DNA from 2 places in the Micromonospora sp. WMMD1102 genome. Region 2 is predicted to be linked to the other one. Evidence: riboswitches for the same ligand, from Rfam matches in the RefSeq annotation. Region 2 holds a riboswitch; the other holds the start of a gene.
What was found. A riboswitch is a leader RNA that binds a small molecule or an ion and turns the genes downstream of it on or off. The one in region 2 is predicted to bind thiamine pyrophosphate.

Region 1 (8,509 bases), 800 kb from region 2:
TGGACACCGGCCCCGACACCGACACCGACCCCGGCCCCGACACCGACGCCGACACCGGCCCCGGCCAGGTCGCCGGCCTCGGCTGCGGCCTCGGCAGCGGCGCGGGCGGTGACACCGACCTCGGCTCGGACCCTGGCAGCGGCAGCGGCGTCGACGCCGGTAGCGGCCCCGGCGTGCGGGAGCGGGCCGGGACGTCGTCGCTGGTGGTCGCCGTGCAGGGCCCGGCGCACCTCGTCGTCCGGGTTCCCCGGGCCGAGGCTCGGGAAGAGCCGCAGGACTGGGTACGGCAGCTCGGTCCGCCCACCGTGGACGCCCTCGGATCGTCCGTCGAGGCGGTCGGGTGTGATACTTACCCGACCTCCGGGCACGGGGTGGTGGGACTGGGTAGCAGTGGGGGCAAGTCGGGATGACGGGCGAGATCGCCGGCACACGGCCACTCCGGTCGACCGACCCGTCGCGGCTCGGCGAGTGGGAGCTGCTGGGCCGGCTCGGCGAGGGCGGCATGGGCACCGTCTACCTGGCCCGCGCCGCCGGCACCGGGCGGCTGGTCGCGGTCAAGATGATCCGGTACGACCTGGCGCACGACGCGGAGTTCCGGCGGCGGTTCCGGGGCGAGGTGAAACGGGCCCGGCAGGTGCCGCCGTTCTGCACCGCGGAGGTGCTCGACGCCGACCCGGACCACGACCCGCCCTACCTGGTCGCCGAGTACGTCGACGGACCCAGCCTGGCCACCGTGGTCACCGAACGCGGGCCACTGACTCCGGGCAACCTGCACGGGCTGGCGGTCGGGATGGCGACCGCGCTGACCGCGATCCACGGCGCCGGGGTGATCCACCGCGACCTCAAGCCGAGCAACGTGCTGCTGCCGCCCGGCAGCCCGAAGGTGATCGACTTCGGGATCGCCCGCGCGGTCGCCGGCACCGGTGCCGGAACCCGGACGGACCAGGTGATCGGCACCGTCGCGTACATGGCGCCGGAGCGCTTCGAGCCGGCGACCACCGGCTTACTCACCCCGGCGGCGGACGTCTTCGCCTGGGGCGCCGTGGTGGCCTACGCCGGCACCGGACGTACCCCGTTCGCCGCCGAGACCCCGGCGGCGACCGCGGTGCGGATCCTGACCCAGGAGCCCGACCTCGACGGCCTGACCGGTCCGCTGCGGGACCTGGTCGAGCAGGCGTTGGCCAAGGACCCGGCGCAGCGTCCGTCGGCGCGCGAGCTGCTGGACCGGTTGCTGGACGGTGGGCCGGGCCGGCTGGGCGCGGTGGCGTCGGCGCTCGCCGGCCAACCCGAGCTGCGGGTCGCGGTCGAGCAGGCGCAGGCGGTGACCGACCAGCGGCCACTGGCCGAGACGGCGTTGGCCGCCGAGTCGGGTCCGGATCCGGTCGGGGACCTGAGCGAGGCGACCACCCGGCAGGGCGGTCCCGAGGTGCGGGCCGCCGCCCGGCAGGCCGGCCCGGCGGTGCCGGTGGCCGGAACGACGGCTGCCACCCCGGCCGGACCGGCCGGTGCCCTGGCGGGACCGGGTGCCCTGGCGGGACCGGCTGTCCCGATGGAAGCCGCGGCGCCGCCGGGGCGTGACCCGGCGGGGCGTGGTCGGGCGGGGCGCCGGGGCTGGATCGCCGTCCTCGCGGTGGGGCTCGTCGTGCTGCTCGGCACCTCCGTCGGAGTGGGCTACGCCAGCGGGTTCCTGCCCTACCGGGCATCCTCGGCCACCTCGCCGACGACCTCACCCGGCACACCGCCCGGCACGCCTGCCGGTGCCGGCCCGGCCACGGCGACCAGCGGGCCGGCGCCGGGCACCCCGACCGCCACCGGAGCCTCGGACGGGCCGCCCTGGTCCGGCACCGTGGTGGTCAGCGACCCGCTCACCAGCCGCCGGGGATGGCAGCCGAGGACGGACGAGAAGCACGAGGTGAGCTGCGGGTTCGACGACGGGCTGGTGGTGACGAAGCGCGGCGTGGGGCCGTACCGGTGCCCGGGGCCACAGGACACCTGGCCGGACGTGCAGGTGGAGGTCGAGGTGACGCTCGTCGAGCCGGAGGGTTGCGCCGCCGTCTGGTTCCGGTTCACCGACCGCACCGGCGGGCACGCGCTGCGGATCTGCCGGGACGGCTACTACCTGGTGGCACACGGTGTGGACAGTACGAGCGCGATGACCCCGGCCGGCAGCTTCCGGTTCGACCCGGCACAGAAGTTGACCGCGAGCACCCCGGTCCGGGTCGGCATCGTCGCGCACGGCGAGGAGCTGCGGTTCTATCGCGACGGGCAGCGCATCGGCGAGGCGCGGGACGCCCAGCCGGTCGACGGGCGGGTGGTGCTCGGGATCTTCCCGGTCGGGTCGGACAACGGCTCCGGAGGGCCGTACGAGGTCGTCTTCCGGGACATCCGGATCAGTACGCCGGACTGAGCATCCCGCCGGACGGCGCACGTCGCCGGGGTGCGCGGGGTCAGCGCAGCAGCGGCCGGAAGGTGCCGAGTGCCACGCTGAGCCCGAGCGCCGCACCGGCCAGCAGTACCGCACCGGCGATCAGGGCGGCGTCCGCCGCGCCGAACCGCTGCCGGCGGGCGGCGGTACGCGGCACTCCCGAGTCGAAGCCACGGGCGTCCATCGCGGCGGCCAACCGGGTGCCCCGGCGGATCGCCCCGACCAGCAGGGTGAACGCGGTCGAGCCGAACAGCCGCAACCTGGCCAGCGGGTTCCGTCCGGCCTCGATGCCCCGGGCCCGCCGGGCCAGGCTCACCATCTGCCACTCCACGGCCAGCAACGGCACCAGCCGGAACGCGGCGAGTGCCCCGATCGCGAACCGGGGCGGCGCCTTGACGTTCTGGACCAGCGCGTCGGCGAGGTCGGTCGGGTCGGTGGTGGCGAAGACCAGTACGCCGGGCAGTGCCACCGCGACCACCCGCAGTGCCATGCCCAGCGCGGTGCCGAGTACCCCGGTGGTGACCTCGACCGGCCCGGCCTGCCAGAGCAGGGTGCCGGTCCGTTCGGCGGCGAAGAGCAGCAGGGTGCCGAAGATGCCGAGCGCGCTGAGCAGCAGCGGCCAGGCCCGCCGGGCCAGTGCCGAATACCGGACCCCGAAGAGCGGCACGACGGCGAGTTGGAACCCGATCGCCACCGCCGGGGTCACCGGGTCGACCGTGGCGATCAGCGCGACGGACAAGACCAGCGCGGCGGCGACCTTGGCCACCGGGTTGCGCCGGGCCAGCGGTGCGTCGGGGGCGGCGATCGGCTGGTGCGGGATCACCCGACCCGCCCCACCGCGGCGGTGCCGGCCGGCGGATCGAGCCGGACGGTCCGGTCGGCCAGCGCGGCGACGAAGTCGGCGTCGTGGGTGACCGCGACCACGCCGTGCCCACTGTCGCGCAGCCCGGCGAGCAGGTCGACAAGTTCGAGCCAGGTACGCCGGTCCTGGCCGAACGTCGGCTCGTCCAGCACCAGCAGCCGGGGCGCGGTGGCCAGCGCGGTCGCCACGCTCAGCCGCCGCGCCTGACCGCCGGAGAGGGTGTACGGGTTGGCCTCGGCCAGCCGGTCCAGCCGGAGCCGGACCAGCAGCTCGTCCACCACCGACCGGACCTCCGCCTCCGGCCGGCCGGTCCGGCGCGGCCCGAGCGCCAGCTCGGCGAAGACGGTGCCGCTGACGAACTGGTGCTCCGGGTCCTGGAAGACCGAGCCGATCCGGGCGGCCAGCACCGGCGCCCGCCACCGGTGTGGTGCGCTGCCGGCGTGCCGACCGGCGAGTTCCGGGGTGGCCGACAGCCGGCCGCCGCCGGGCCGGAGCAGCCCGCCGAGCAGCAGGGCCAGGGTCGACTTGCCGGCACCGTTGCGGCCGAGCACCGCGAGCGCCTCGCCGGCGCGTACCCGCAGGTCGGTGTCGACCAGCCGGGGTGGCAGGCCGAGCCGGTCGGCGGTGAGCAGCAGGTCTCCGGGGCTGGCGGTCGCCCGGCGCGGTGCCGGCGGCGGGCCCGGCACCCAGACCCCGGCGGCGGCCAGTGCTTCGCCGTGCGCCGCGAAGACCTGCTCGGCAGGGCCGTCGGCCAGTGTCCCGCCGCCCGGTTCGAGCACCACCACCCGGTCGACGAGCGGCAGCGACTCCGCCACCCGGTGCTCGACCAGGATCAGCGTGGTGTCGTCGTCGACAGCCGCCCGGACGGCGTCCCGGACCAGCGCGGCGCCGGCCGGGTCCAGGTTCGCGGTCGGCTCGTCGAGCAGCAGCAGGCCGGGCCGGAGGGCGAGTACGCCGGCCAGGGCGAGCCGCTGCTGTTCCCCGCCGGAGAGCGCGGCGGTGGACCGGTCGGGCCCGTACGGGAAGCCGACCCGGTCCAGCGCCTCGGTGACCCGGGGCCAGATCTCCGCCGCCGGTACGCCCCGGTTCTCCAGGCCGAACGCCACGTCGTCGCCGGCCCGGGCCATCACGAGCTGGGTCTGCGGGTCCTGGAAGACGATGCCGACCCGCTCCCGGGCCTTGCGCGGGTCGAGTCCGTCGATCTCGACGGTGCCCTCCTGCTCGCCGGAGTCCTCGGCGAGCAGCCCGGCCAGCGCCGCCAGCAGGGTGCTCTTGCCGGCCCCGGAGGCGCCGAGCAGGAGTACCCGCTCGCCGTGCCCGATCCGCAGGTCGAGGTCGCGGACCGCCCAGGCCCGGCGGCCGGCGTGCCGCCAGCCGAAGCCGCGCAGCCGTACCTCGCTCACGACGGCACCGCGCCGGTCAGACGAGGGTACGTTCGCGGCCGGCCGGGAACCGGTCCAGCACACCGGTCCGGGCCAGTGCCCGGGTGAGCAGCCAGCCGCCGGCGCCGGCCAGCACCGCCGCGCTGAGCACGGTGATCACGAAGACGGGTACCCGGAACGCGGCGAAGTCGTACTCGGAGTAGTAGCGGAACTGGTCGAAGATCGCGGCGGCGAGTCCGGCCAGCAGGCCGGAGCCGACCGCCACCGGCAGCCGGAACGAGCGGTAACGCAGCGCCGCGAACGCCAGCTCGGCGCCGACGCCCTGGGCGGCCCCCTGGAGGATCGCGACGGTGCCCCACTGGCTGCCCAGCAGCACCGAGACGACGGCGGCGAGGAACTCGCAGTAGAACGCCGCGCCCGGTTTCCGGATCACCAGGCCGCCGAGTACGCCCGGCACCAGCCAGATGCCGTAGATGACCGCCTGGGCCGGCGGGAAGAAGGTGAAGGCGCCCTCGGTGGCGCTCCAGACCACGTTCCAGGCCCAGAAGACGACGCCGAACGCGACCGCGATGACCGAGGCGACGACGATGTCGACGGTGCGCCATCTGGTGGTGTCGGTGGACTGCTTCATTGCGTGGCCTCCCAGTCGTCGCGTTCGTCGAGACGGTGGTTCGACGAACCGGCAGGACGCACGCCGCAACCCGGGACGGCCCGGACTGCGGCGCGGCTGGAGACTCGACCGAACTCCCTGCGCTGGCATTACCCAGATCAGGTTCGAGGGTCTGCGGGTGGGTTCACCCGCACTCTCAGCGCTGTGCGCTCCCCTGTCGGATGTGCTGTTGTTGCGCAGACGGTACACCGGATACCGGTACGCCGACAGCGGGCGGCGGTGGATGTGGCCGCGCCCACCACGGCACCGGACGGGGTGGGCCTGGCACGGCACGGGATAGGGTGGATGGCCCAGATCGTCGTCTCGAAGGGATCCGTGACCGTGACACTCAGCCCCGAGGGCTATCTCGACGTGGTCAGCGAGACGATCGGGCGGGTGGCGGCCGATTCCCGGGACGGCGTACGCCGGGCAGCCGACCTGGTCACCGCCGCGTTGCGGGCCGGGGGAGTGGTGCAGGCGTTCGGCACCGGCCACTCGGAGGCGCTGGCGATGGAGATCGCCGGTAGGGCCGGCGGACTGGTTCCGACGAATCGGATCGCCCTGCGGGACCTGGTGTTGCGCGGTGGCGAGCCGGTCGACATCCTCGGGCCGACCCTGGAGCGGGATCCGACGGTGGCCCACCGGCTCTACGAGCTGACTCCGGTCGACCCCCGGGACGTCTTCGTGATCGCCTCGAACTCCGGGGTGAACGGCACGATCGTCGAGTTCGCGTCGCTGGTCAAGGAGCACGGGCACGGGCTGATCGCGATCAACTCTGGGCAGCACTCGGCCCGGGTGGCGTCCCGGCATCCGTCCGGGCGCAAGCTGGGCGACCTCGCCGACGTGGTGCTGGACAACGGCGCCCCGTACGGCGACGCGGCCCTGCCGCTGCCCGGCGGTGGCGCGGTCGGCGCGGTGTCGTCGATCACCGCCGCGCTGCTCGCCCAGCAAGTCGTGGTGGAGGTGGTCCGCCGGCTGGTCGAGGCGGGCGAAACCGCCCCGGTCTACCTCTCGGCCAACATTCCGGACAGCGACGACCACAACAACAGCCTGGAGGCCCGGTACGCCGGCCGGATCCGCCGGGGTTCCTGAGTCCGACAGCAGCACCGGAAAGGCCGGCGGTCCCGCACGCCCCGCCGGCCGAACGTGCGTGCGTTTCGCGTCTGCTCCGTTCGGGCATCACTGCTGCCAACTTCGAGGCGGGAGGCGCCAGGTGAGCGTGGAGACGGAGAAGCAGCGTTGGCAGCGCAATTTCGCCGACCTGTTGCAGGAACTGCGGGTCGCGCAGACCGGGGTGCAGATCCTGTTCGCCTTCCTGCTCACCCTGCCGTTCAGTGCCGGCTTCCCGGAAACCAGCACCTTCCAGCAGGACATCTACATCGTCGCGCTGCTGGCGGCGGCTGCGGCCACCGCGTTGATCATCTCGCCGGTCGCCTTCCACCGGGCGCTCTTCCGGCAGGGGCGCAAGCCGGAACTCGTCCGGTTCGCGCACGCCATGGCGACCGGCGGCCTGGCCTTCATGCTGATCGCCATGGTCAGCTCGGTGCTGCTGATCACCGACTTCCTGCTGCCCCGGCCGGTGGCGTTCGTACTCAGCGGGCTGACCGGGCTCTGGTTCCTGACCTTCTGGGCCGCGCTGCCGTTCATGCGCCGCAACTGGGGCGAGCCGGACGAGGACGACGACACCGAGCCGACCACCGCCCGCCCGGACGCCGTCGAGTGAACCGAGCCGCGCGTTCCGTCACTTTCCGCAATCCATACTGGACAGTAGATCGGTTGGCCTGATCGGCTTGTCTACTGTGGCCGAATGGAGGAAATACCGCAGCCAGTCGCCACTTTATTGATCATCGCTATCTTCGCCTGGGCGGGTCGCCCCGCACACCGGGACCCTTGACGGAGAGTTATACGCGGAACGACAACTACGGACCGCGAGAGGCGAGGATGAGCGAGGTTCTGGGGGGACTGTCGACCGGTGGTCCGGCGGCGGTGCTGGTGGGCCTGATCGGAGGGGTGGGCCTGCCGGCCCACGGCCCGCTGCGTCGAACAGACGAGGGCGGGGCGGCATGAGAAGCGGCGACAACGCGGTGGTGCGGGCCGAGTCGGCCGCCCGGTTGGGGGACCGGGGCCAGGCCGAGTCGGCGACCAGCTTCGAGGTGTTCTGCCAGTGCAACTTCGTGCTGGTCGAGCGGTTCCTGCTGGCCCGCTGTGCGGACCGAGGGCTGGTGGAGGACGCCGTACAGGAGGCGTTCGCCACCGCCCGGGACAAGTGGGAACAGATCCGCGACTACGAGAAGCCACTGGCCTGGCTGTACAAGACCGCCCGGTACAAGCTGCTGGTGTTGCAGCGGCGTCACGGGCCGGAGCCGACGGTCAGCCTGGCGGAGGTGCCACCGGAGCGGCTGGCCGAACCGGCCGACCCGGCGGAGGCCCGGGAACTGCTGCGCGGCTGGCTGCGCCAGTTGCCGCCGAGACAGGCCGAGGTCTTCGTGTTGACCCTGGACGGCTGGCAGGACCACGAGATCGCGGCCATCCTCGGCATCGCGCACAACACGGTGCGGGCGTACCGGCAGGAGGCCCGGCGCCGGTTGCGGGAACTCGCCCAGCAGGCGGGCTTCGAGACGCCGGCCGGGAGGGACCGGGGATGAACCTGGACGACGTCCTCGCGCTGGCGTCGGACCGCACGCTCAGCGAGCTGGAACGGGCCCGCGCCCGGCGGGCCACCCGCCGGGTGCGACAGGAGTACCAGCGGGCAACCTCCGAGGGCCGCGACCTGACCGGCGACGTCGAGGTACGCGACCCGTTGACCGCCGGCACCGACGAGGCGGCCCGGATCGTCCGGGCGGCCCAGTTGGCCAAGCACGGCACCGTGACCTGGGTCCGGGCCAGCGGAGAGTTGACCTGGTCGGACGAGATGGCCCTGATCCTCGGCTATCCGCCGGGCACCGTGCGGCACACGCTCGCCACGCTGGCCCGGCTGGTCCACCCCGACGACGTCGACGGGGTGCGCGCGGCGGTCGAGTCGGTGTGGCGGGACCGGACGGTCCGGGAGGCGACCTGCCGGGTGATCCGTCCGGACCGGGTCACCCGGTACGTGCACTGCCACCTGGAGTACGTGGTCGACCCGGAGGACCGGCCGCACGGCATCGTCGGCACCGCCCGGGACGTCACCGAGGTCGAACTCGCCCGCCAGG
Region 2 (8,509 bases):
CACGGTCGGGCGCCGTCGGGGCGGACCAGCCGAAGTGGTCCAGCGGCCCGTGACCGCCGCCCAGCGACCAGGCGCGGGCGCCGAGCAGCGCACGGGTCACGTACTCCTTGGCGAAGGCCACCGCGTCCGGCACCGGGTCGCCGAGCGCCAGCCGGGCGGCGATCGCGGCCGAGAAGGAGCAGCCGGTGCCGTGGGTGTTCCGGGTCGGCACCCACGGCCGGCGCAGCAGCCGCACCTCGGTACCGGTCCAGAGCGCGTCGACCGCGCCGCCGAACTCCACCCCGCCGCCCGTCGCGGCCCCGGAGTCGTCGCTGTCGCCGCCGGTCACCACCACGTAGCGGGGGCCGCCCGCGGCAAGCTGCCGGGCCGCCTGCGCCATCTCGTCGGGACCGGAGACCGCACGGCCGAGGATCGCCGCCGCCTCCGCCCGGTTCGGCGTCGCCACCAGGGCGTACGGCAGCAGCCGCTCGATCGCCCCGACCACGCCGAGCCGGGCTCCGCTGGTGGAGACGAGCACCGGGTCGACCACCAGGTTCGGCAGCAGCCCGTCCCGGGCAGCCTCGGCCACCGCGTCCGCCACCTCGGGCTCGCCGAGCATCCCGGTCTTGACCGCCAGCGGCGGCAGGTCCTCGGCCAGGGTGCGCAGCTGTGCGGTCACCATCTCGGCGGTCACCGGGAAGACCGCCCGTACCTCGCCGGTGTTCTGTGCGGTGACCGCCGTGATCACCGACGTGCCGTAGACGCCGAGCGCGGCGAAGACCTTCAGGTCGGCCTGGATCCCCGCACCCGCCCCGGAGTCCGACCCGGCGACCGTCAACACCACCGGCGGCGTCACCGGGGCCACCCCGTGCCGGCGGTGGGCACCGCCGGGACGCCGGACCCGGCAGAGGCGCCCGCCGGGACGCCGGGCTCGGCGCATGCGACCGCCGGAACGCCGGACCCGGCAGAGGCGACCGCGCACAGTTCCCGGGACAGTCCGGCCGGATCGTCCGCGCGCATCAGCGCACCCATCACCGCCACCCCGGCGGCACCCGCCGCCAGGCAGGCGGTGACCTGGTCGGGGGTGGCCACGCCGCCGAGCGCGAGCACCGGGACCGGGCTGTCGGCGACCAGCCCGGCCAGGCCGGCGGTCCCGAGCGGCGGGCCGTATCCCGGCTTGGACGGGCTCGGAAAGAGCGGCGAGATGGTCACGTAGTCCTCTGTGGTAAGTCGGCCCAGCTCGGCCAGGTCGTGACAGGACCGGCCGACCAGCGGCAGGGCGGGCGGCGGATAGGGGCCGGCGGCCGGCAGGTGCACAGCGCCGCCGTCCAGCGGGTCCGGCCCGGCGACCAGCAGGGTGCCGTGCACCGGGGCGAGCAGCGCCCGCAGCCGCCGGGCCAGGTCGAGCCGCTCCGGTCGGGGCAGGTCCCGCTCGCGCAGCAGCACCCAGCGGACCCCGCCGTCGACCGCCGCCCCGACCACCTCGTCGAGCGGCCGGTTCGCCTGCCACCGGTCGGTGACCAGCACGATCCCGCGGGGGCCGGTCACAGTTCCGGCCGCCCCTCGTCCGGGGTGGAGGCGAGCGCGTGGAAGCGCCGCGGGATCCGCCCGGCACCGGCGGCCAGCCGGCCCGCCTCGATCGCGTACCGCATGGCGGTGGCCATCCGCACCGGGTCGGCCGCCCGGGTCACCGCGCTGGCCAGCATCACCGCGTCGCAGCCGAGTTCCATCGCCAGGGCCGCGTCCGAGGCGGTGCCGACACCGGCGTCCAGGATCACCGGTACGTCCACGTTCTGCCGCAGCAGCCGCAGGTTGTGCGGGTTGGTGATGCCCAGCCCGGAACCGATCGGGGCACCCGCCGGCATCACCGCGGGGCAGCCAAGGTCCACCATCCGGCGGGCCAGCACCGGGTCGTCGGTGACGTACGGCAGCACCGTGAAACCGTCTGCGACCAGCCGCTCGGCGGCGGTGACCAACTCGACCGCGTCCGGCAGCAGGGTGCGGTCGTCCCCGATCACCTCCAGCTTGACCCACGGCGTCTCGAACGCCTCCCGGGCGAGTCGCGCCACGGTGACCGCCTCGGCGGCGGTACGGCATCCGGCGGTGTTCGGCAGCAGCCGCACGCCGCACCGGGAGAGCACCTCCAGGATGCCGCCGCCCATGGTGGCGCTGCTGTCGATCCGGCGCAGCGACACGGTGACCAGCTCGCTGCCGCTGGCCCGGATCGTCTGCTCCAGCACGTACGGGCTGGTCGCGCCGCCGGTGCCGAGGATCAGCCGGGAGCCGAACCGCTCGCCCGCGAGCACGAACCCAGCGTCCGGCTGCACACCGGTTCCGGGTACGAGATCGCTTCCGGGATCGGCGCTGCGCCCGGGATCGGCGCTCCGCCCGGGATCGGCGCTCCGCCCGGATTCGGCGGCGGGTTCGAGTTCGCGGTCGGTGAGTCCGTGGGTCATGCCGTTCACCCGCCCTGCGCCGCGGTCAGCACCTCGACCCGGTCGCCGTCGCGCAGCTGCCGGGCCGGCCAGCCACCCCGGGGCACCACCTCGCCGTTCACCGCCACCGCCACCCCCCGGTGCGCGTTGGTGATCTGCCGCACCAGGTCCGCCACGGTCAGTTCGCCGGGCAGCCGCTGCTCGACTCCGTTCACGGTCAGCTCCACCGCGTCCTCCCCACCCTCTTCGTCTCGTCGTCCGGCTCCGCCCGCCGCCCGCCGGTAACCGGCCCGTCGACCGCCTCCGCCGGCACCTCTGCCGGCCGGGCCGCCGGTTTCCCGTCCCGGTCCGCCCGGCTCGGCGCCGAAGCCGCGCCCGGCCGTGCCGGTCGCGCCGTCGGCGTCGGGAGCTCGGCGAACCGGGCCGGTGACAGCGGCGCGAGCGCCGGGTCGGGTACCCCGGTGGCCAGCAGGTCGGCGACCAGGTCGGCGGTGAGCGGGGTGAGCACGATGCCGTGCCGGAAGTGCCCGGCCGCCACCACCACGTCGGGCCGGTCCGGCAGCGGGCCGAGCAGCGGCGCGTTGTCCGGCGTACCGGGGCGCAGCCCGGAGCGCGCCTCCACCAGCTCGTACTCGGTCAGTTCCGGGAGCACCTCGGTGGCGGCCCGGAGCAGCTCGAACACCGCTCCGGCGGTGACCGCCAGGTCGGCGCGCTCCTCGACGGTGGCCCCGACCACCACCTCGCCGTCGATCCGGGGCACCAGGTAGACGCCCCGGCCGTCGGCGTGGCCCCGGATCACGTGCCGGAAGCCGGGTGTCGCGCCGCCGGGGGCGCGCAGCCGCAGGATCTGCCCCTTCACCGGCCGGACCGGCAGGCCGGTGAGCGCCGCCGTGCCGCAGCCGGCCGCGACGACCGTGGCCGCCGCGTCCAGCTCGGCGAGCCGCCGGACCGGCCGGGGCACCAGGTTCACCCCGGCGCGTTCGGCCGCGACCCGCAGCGCGGCGACCAGCCGGCGCGGGTCGACCTGGTGGTCGCCGGGGGCGAACGCACCGCCGCGCAGCCGGGTGGCGAGCAGCGGCTCGCGCTCGCGCAGCTCCGCCGGCCGCAGCGGGGTGACCGGCAGTCCGAGATTCCGCTGGTACGTCCAGAGCCGCTCCGCCTCGGCCAGGTCGTCCGAGGTGAGCGCGACGGTGAGTGTCCCCTCGGTCCGGTAGCCGAGGTCCACTCCGGTGTACTCGCCGAGTTCGGCGGCGAATCCCGGCCAGCGGGCCGCCGACTCGACGAGCAGTCCGGTCAGCACCCGTTCGCCGAAGTACGTCTCGGCGACCGGGGCGAGCATCCCGGCCGCCACGTCGGAGGCGCCGGAGCCGGGGTCGTCGTCGTACACGTCGACCCGCATGCCCCGGGCGGCGCAGCGCCAGGCGACGGCGAGCCCGATCGGCCCGCCGCCCACCACGGCGACGTCCGCCCGGCCGGTGCCTACCATCCCGCCGCCCCCGCACCCCGCGCGGAGGTCGGGGATCCCCGCCGGGGGTCCCACCCCGGTGGGAATCCCCGCTCCGGCAGGGGTGGGGGCGGGACGGTGGCGAGTGCGGTAAGCAGGTCGGCGACGGCTCGGGACGGGTCGGCGGCGTTGGCGACGGCACCGACCACGGCCACCCCGTACGCCCCGGCGGCCAGCAGCGCGGGTACCCGTTCGGCGGTGATCCCGCCGATCGCGATCACCGGTACCGGGACCGCCGAGGCGACCCGGCGGATGCCGTCCGGGCCGATCGGGGCGGGCAGGCCGTCCTTGGTGGAGGTGGCGTGGCAGGGGCCGACGCCGAGGTAACTGGCGCCGGCCGCGACCGCCGCCGCGCCGGTCTCCGGGTCCCGGGCGGTCGCGCCGAGCACGGCGTCCGGGCCGAGCACCCGGCGGGCGGCGTCGACCGGCAGGTCCCGGGCGCCGACGTGCCCGCCCGCCGCCCCGACCGCCAGGGCCAGGTGCAGCCGGTCGTTCACCAGGCAGGTCGCCCCGACGGCGGCGCACCGGCCGGTGACCTCGGCGGCCAGTTCGTACCCGGTCCGGTCGTCGGCGTCGTCTTCCACCCGGACCTGTACGACCAGCTCGGGGCCGGCGACCGCCAGGGCCGCGTCGACCACGGCGAGCGGGTCCCGCCCCGGCCGGGTGTCGGTGATGAGGTGAAGTCGTCCGATGGATAGCACGGCAACGCTCCTCCCTGCGCCGGCATTACCCGGATCAGGTTCGACGGTCGGGGGCTCGCAGCCCCCCTCTCAGCCCGGTCCACCGGGCTCCCGTGGGTTACTTGTCGGCGAGCGTACGTCGCCGGTCACGAATCCGTAAAGGGCCGTGGCCCAGCGCACAGGATCGACATCGAAGCACGTACCGCCGTTCCGGAGCGGCTGACCGGCACCGGAGGGATATGTCTGTCCTATCCGGATCGCGCCGTCCCGTTACGCAACCGTTACCCGAATTAACCTCACCGTCGTATTCCGACCGGCCAGCGCCCGGCCCTAATTTGTTCAATCACAAGGCAAAATTCGGCCACTAGGCAAAACCCCGACCCCAAGGCAAAACCCGACCCCAAGGCAAGACCCCGACCACAAGGCAAGACCTCGACGGCCGGTGCTTCGGCGAGCTCCGGGCGTACCACCACACCCCCGTGGCGGCTTCGGCGTCCGGCGCGGGATCCCTCTGTCCTTCGCGGACCAAGGAGATCCTCCGTGTCCACTCCCGGCCGCCCCGGCGGCACCTCGCACCCCCCACACCCCCACCGCAGACCCGCTTCCGGCCCGCACGGCCCGAGACTCTTCCGTCGCCTGGTCGGCACCGCCGCGGCCGTACTGCTCGGCACGACCATGCTGGCCCCGACCCCGGCCTTGGCCGCCCCGGCGGCGCTTCCGCAGGCCCCGGCACCGATGGGGAAGGCCCCGGCGATCCAGGCCGAGCCGTTCAGCGTGCTGGTCTTCTCCAAGACCGCCGGCTTCCGGCACGACTCCATCCCGGCCGGTATCGCCGCGATCCAGCAGCTCGGTGCCGACAACGGCTTCACCGTCGACGCCACCGAGGACTCCACCGCGTTCACCGACGCCAACCTCGACGGGTACCAGGCGGTGATCTGGCTCTCCACCACCGGCGACGTACTCAACGCGGAGCAGCAGGCCGCGTTCGAGCGGTACGTCCAGGCCGGCGGCGGGTACGTCGGCATCCACGCCGCCTCCGACACCGAGTACGACTGGCCCTGGTACGGCGACCTGGTCGGCGCGTACTTCGCCTCGCACCCGGCCAACCAGCAGGCCACCATCAAGGTCGAGGACCCCGCGCACGAGTCCACGAACGACCTGCCGGCGCAGTGGTCCCGGTACGACGAGTGGTACAACTTCCGCGAGAACCCGCGCGGCGACGTGCACGTACTCGCCTCGCTGGACGAGCGCAGCTACACCCCGGGCGCCGGGGCGATGGGCCACGACCACCCGTTCGCCTGGTGCCAGGACTACGACGGCGGCCGGGCCTGGTACACGGCCGGTGGCCACACCCAGCAGTCGTACGCCGAGCCGGAGTTCCTGGGCCACCTGCTCGGTGGCATCCAGACCGCGGCCGGTGCCGTCGAGGCCGACTGCTCCGCCTCGCTGACCAGCAGCTTCGAGAAGATCACGCTGGACAGCAACACGAACAACCCGATGGAGCTGGACGTCGCCGCCGACGGCCGGGTCTTCTACATCGAGCGGGACGGCCGGGTCCAGATCGTCAAGCCGGACACCGGCACCACGGTCACCGCCGCCGACCTCGACGTCTTCGGCGGCAACGAGGACGGGCTGATCGGCCTCCGGCTCGACCCCGACTTCGCCAGCAACAAGTGGGTGTACCTCTACTACGCCCCGAACGGCGGCGGCCCGCGCAACTACCTCTCCCGGTTCACCGTCGTCGGTGACACCCTCGACCTGGCCAGCGAGAAGATCGTGCTCGAGGTGACGACGCAGCGGAACACCTGCTGCCACGCCGGCGGCAGCATGACCTTCGACAGCGCCGGCAACCTCTATCTGGCCACCGGCGACAACACCAACCCGTTCGAGTCGAACTCCTTCACCCCGATCGACGAGCGGCCGGGCCGGCAGGACTACGACGCGCAGCGCAGCGCCGGCAACACGAACGACCTGCGCGGCAAGGTGCTCCGGATCCACCCGGAGGACGACGGGACGTACACCGTCCCCGAGGGCAACCTCTTCGCGCCGGGCACCGAGAAGACCCGGCCGGAGATCTACGGGATGGGCTTCCGGAACCCGTTCCGGATCGGCATCGACCCCAAGACCGACACCCTCTACGTGGCCGACTACGGCCCGGACGCCGGGGCGGCGAACCCGAACCGCGGTCCGGAGGGGACGGTGGAGTGGAACATCGTCGCCGAGGCCGGCAACTACGGCTGGCCGTACTGCCACGGGGCGAACTACGCCTACAACGACTACCAGTTCCCGTCCGGGCCGAGCGGGGCGAAGTTCGACTGTGCCGCCCCGGTGAACGACTCGCCGAACAACACCGGGCTGACCAACCTGCCGCCGGCGATCCCGGCCACCGTCGACTACGACTACGGCGGCAACCCGCTCTTCCCCGAGATCGGCGGCGGCGGTGCCCCGATGGGCGGCCCGGTCTACCGGTACGACCCGGCGAACACCTCCGACCGCAAGTGGCCGGCGTACTACGACGGCAAGGCGACGTTCGGTGAGTGGAACCAGAACAAGATGTACGCCTTCCAGGTCGCCGCGGACGGAAAGTCCCTGGTGGACATCAACCAGATGCTCACCGGGATGACCTTCCTCCGGCCGATGGACTTCGAGTTCGGCCCGGACGGCGCGCTGTACCTCATCGAGTGGGGCAGCGGCTTCGGCGGCAACAACGACAACTCCGGGGTCTACCGGATCGACTACATCGCCGGGGACCGGGCACCGATCGCGGTCGCCAGCGCGGAGCCGACCTCCGGCCCGGCGCCGCTGACCGTGGCGTTCTCCAGCGAGGGCTCCCGGGACCCGGACGGCGGAGAGATCACCTACGCCTGGGCGTTCGGCGACGGCGCCACCTCGACCGAGCCGAACCCGACGCACACCTACGCGGCGGCCGGCAACTACACCGCCCAGCTAACCGTCACCGGCGACACCGGCCGGACGGCGGTGGCGAACGTACCGGTGACGGTCGGCAACACCGCCCCGACGGTGACCATCGAGTTCCCGCCGGACGGCGGCTTCTTCGACTGGGGCGACCAGGTCAAGTACACGGTGAAGGTGACCGACCCGGAGGACGGGGAGATCGACTGCGACCGGGTGGTCCTGCAGTACTACCTGGGCCACGACGAGCACGCCCACCCGCTCGACGATCAGACCGGCTGCACCGGCACGGTGCAGACCTCGCTCGCCTCCGGGCACGGCGCCGACGCCGACGTCTTCGCGGTCTTCGAGGCCAGCTACACCGACGGCGGCGGAGCCGGCGGGTCGAACGCGCTGACCGGCCGGGCGATCGAGCAGTTGCAGCCGAAGCGGAAGCAGGCCGAGTACTTCTCGGCGACCGGCCGGGCGCCGGACGGCGTCGGCGGCGGTGACCCGGGCGTGCAGACCGAGGCCACCTCCGACGTCGAGGGCGGCTTCCAGAACATCGCGTTCGTCGAGGACGGCGACTACTGGACCTTCGACCCGACGAACCTGACGAACATCACCGGGTTCCGGTTCCGGGCCTCCTCGGCCGGCGGCGGCGCCCGGATCGAGGTACGGTCCGGCGCGGCCGACGGCCCGGTACTGGCCACCGCCACGGTGCCGGACACCGGCGGCTGGCAGGCCTTCACCAACGCCACGGCCGAGCTGGCGACCCCCAGCACGACGAGCGGGCCGCTGTACTTCGTGGCCAAGAACCCGGTCGGGGCCACCGGCACGGGTGCGATCGTCAACGTCAACTGGGTCGAGTTCGTCGGTCGCGGCGTCACCGACAACGCGCCGCCGACGGTGACCGCCACCGCCACCCCGAACACCGGCACCGCGCCGGTCGCGGTGAGCTTCGACGGCACCGCCAGCGACGCCGAGGGCGACGAACCGCTCACGTACGCCTGGGACTT

Region 1: another riboswitch for thiamine pyrophosphate. It lies ahead of O7626_RS25410 (ECF transporter S component); the one in region 2 lies ahead of thiE (thiamine phosphate synthase).

Annotation. Positions count from the first base shown of each region.
Region 1 covers NZ_JARUBN010000001.1:5,673,278-5,681,786, reverse strand. The annotation lists gene O7626_RS25430 (cation:proton antiporter) at 1-410, shown strand, start outside; gene O7626_RS25425 (serine/threonine-protein kinase) at 407-2,407, shown strand; gene O7626_RS25420 (energy-coupling factor transporter transmembrane component T) at 2,448-3,248, opposite strand; gene O7626_RS25415 (ABC transporter ATP-binding protein) at 3,245-4,690, opposite strand; gene O7626_RS25410 (ECF transporter S component) at 4,707-5,300, opposite strand; TPP riboswitch at 5,397-5,505, opposite strand; gene O7626_RS25405 (SIS domain-containing protein) at 5,661-6,410, shown strand; gene O7626_RS25400 (DUF6328 family protein) at 6,532-7,041, shown strand; gene O7626_RS25395 (hypothetical protein) at 7,260-7,385, shown strand; gene O7626_RS25390 (sigma-70 family RNA polymerase sigma factor) at 7,382-7,963, shown strand; gene O7626_RS25385 (EAL domain-containing protein) at 7,960-8,509, shown strand, end outside.
Region 2 covers NZ_JARUBN010000001.1:6,468,954-6,477,462, forward strand. The annotation lists partial or broken gene thiD (bifunctional hydroxymethylpyrimidine kinase/phosphomethylpyrimidine kinase) at 23-835, opposite strand; gene O7626_RS29030 (thiamine phosphate synthase) at 832-1,527, opposite strand; gene O7626_RS29035 (thiazole synthase) at 1,524-2,435, opposite strand; gene thiS (sulfur carrier protein ThiS) at 2,441-2,641, opposite strand; gene thiO (glycine oxidase ThiO) at 2,632-3,900, opposite strand; partial or broken gene thiE (thiamine phosphate synthase) at 4,002-4,619, opposite strand; TPP riboswitch at 4,614-4,723, opposite strand; gene O7626_RS29055 (ThuA domain-containing protein) at 5,274-8,509, shown strand, end outside.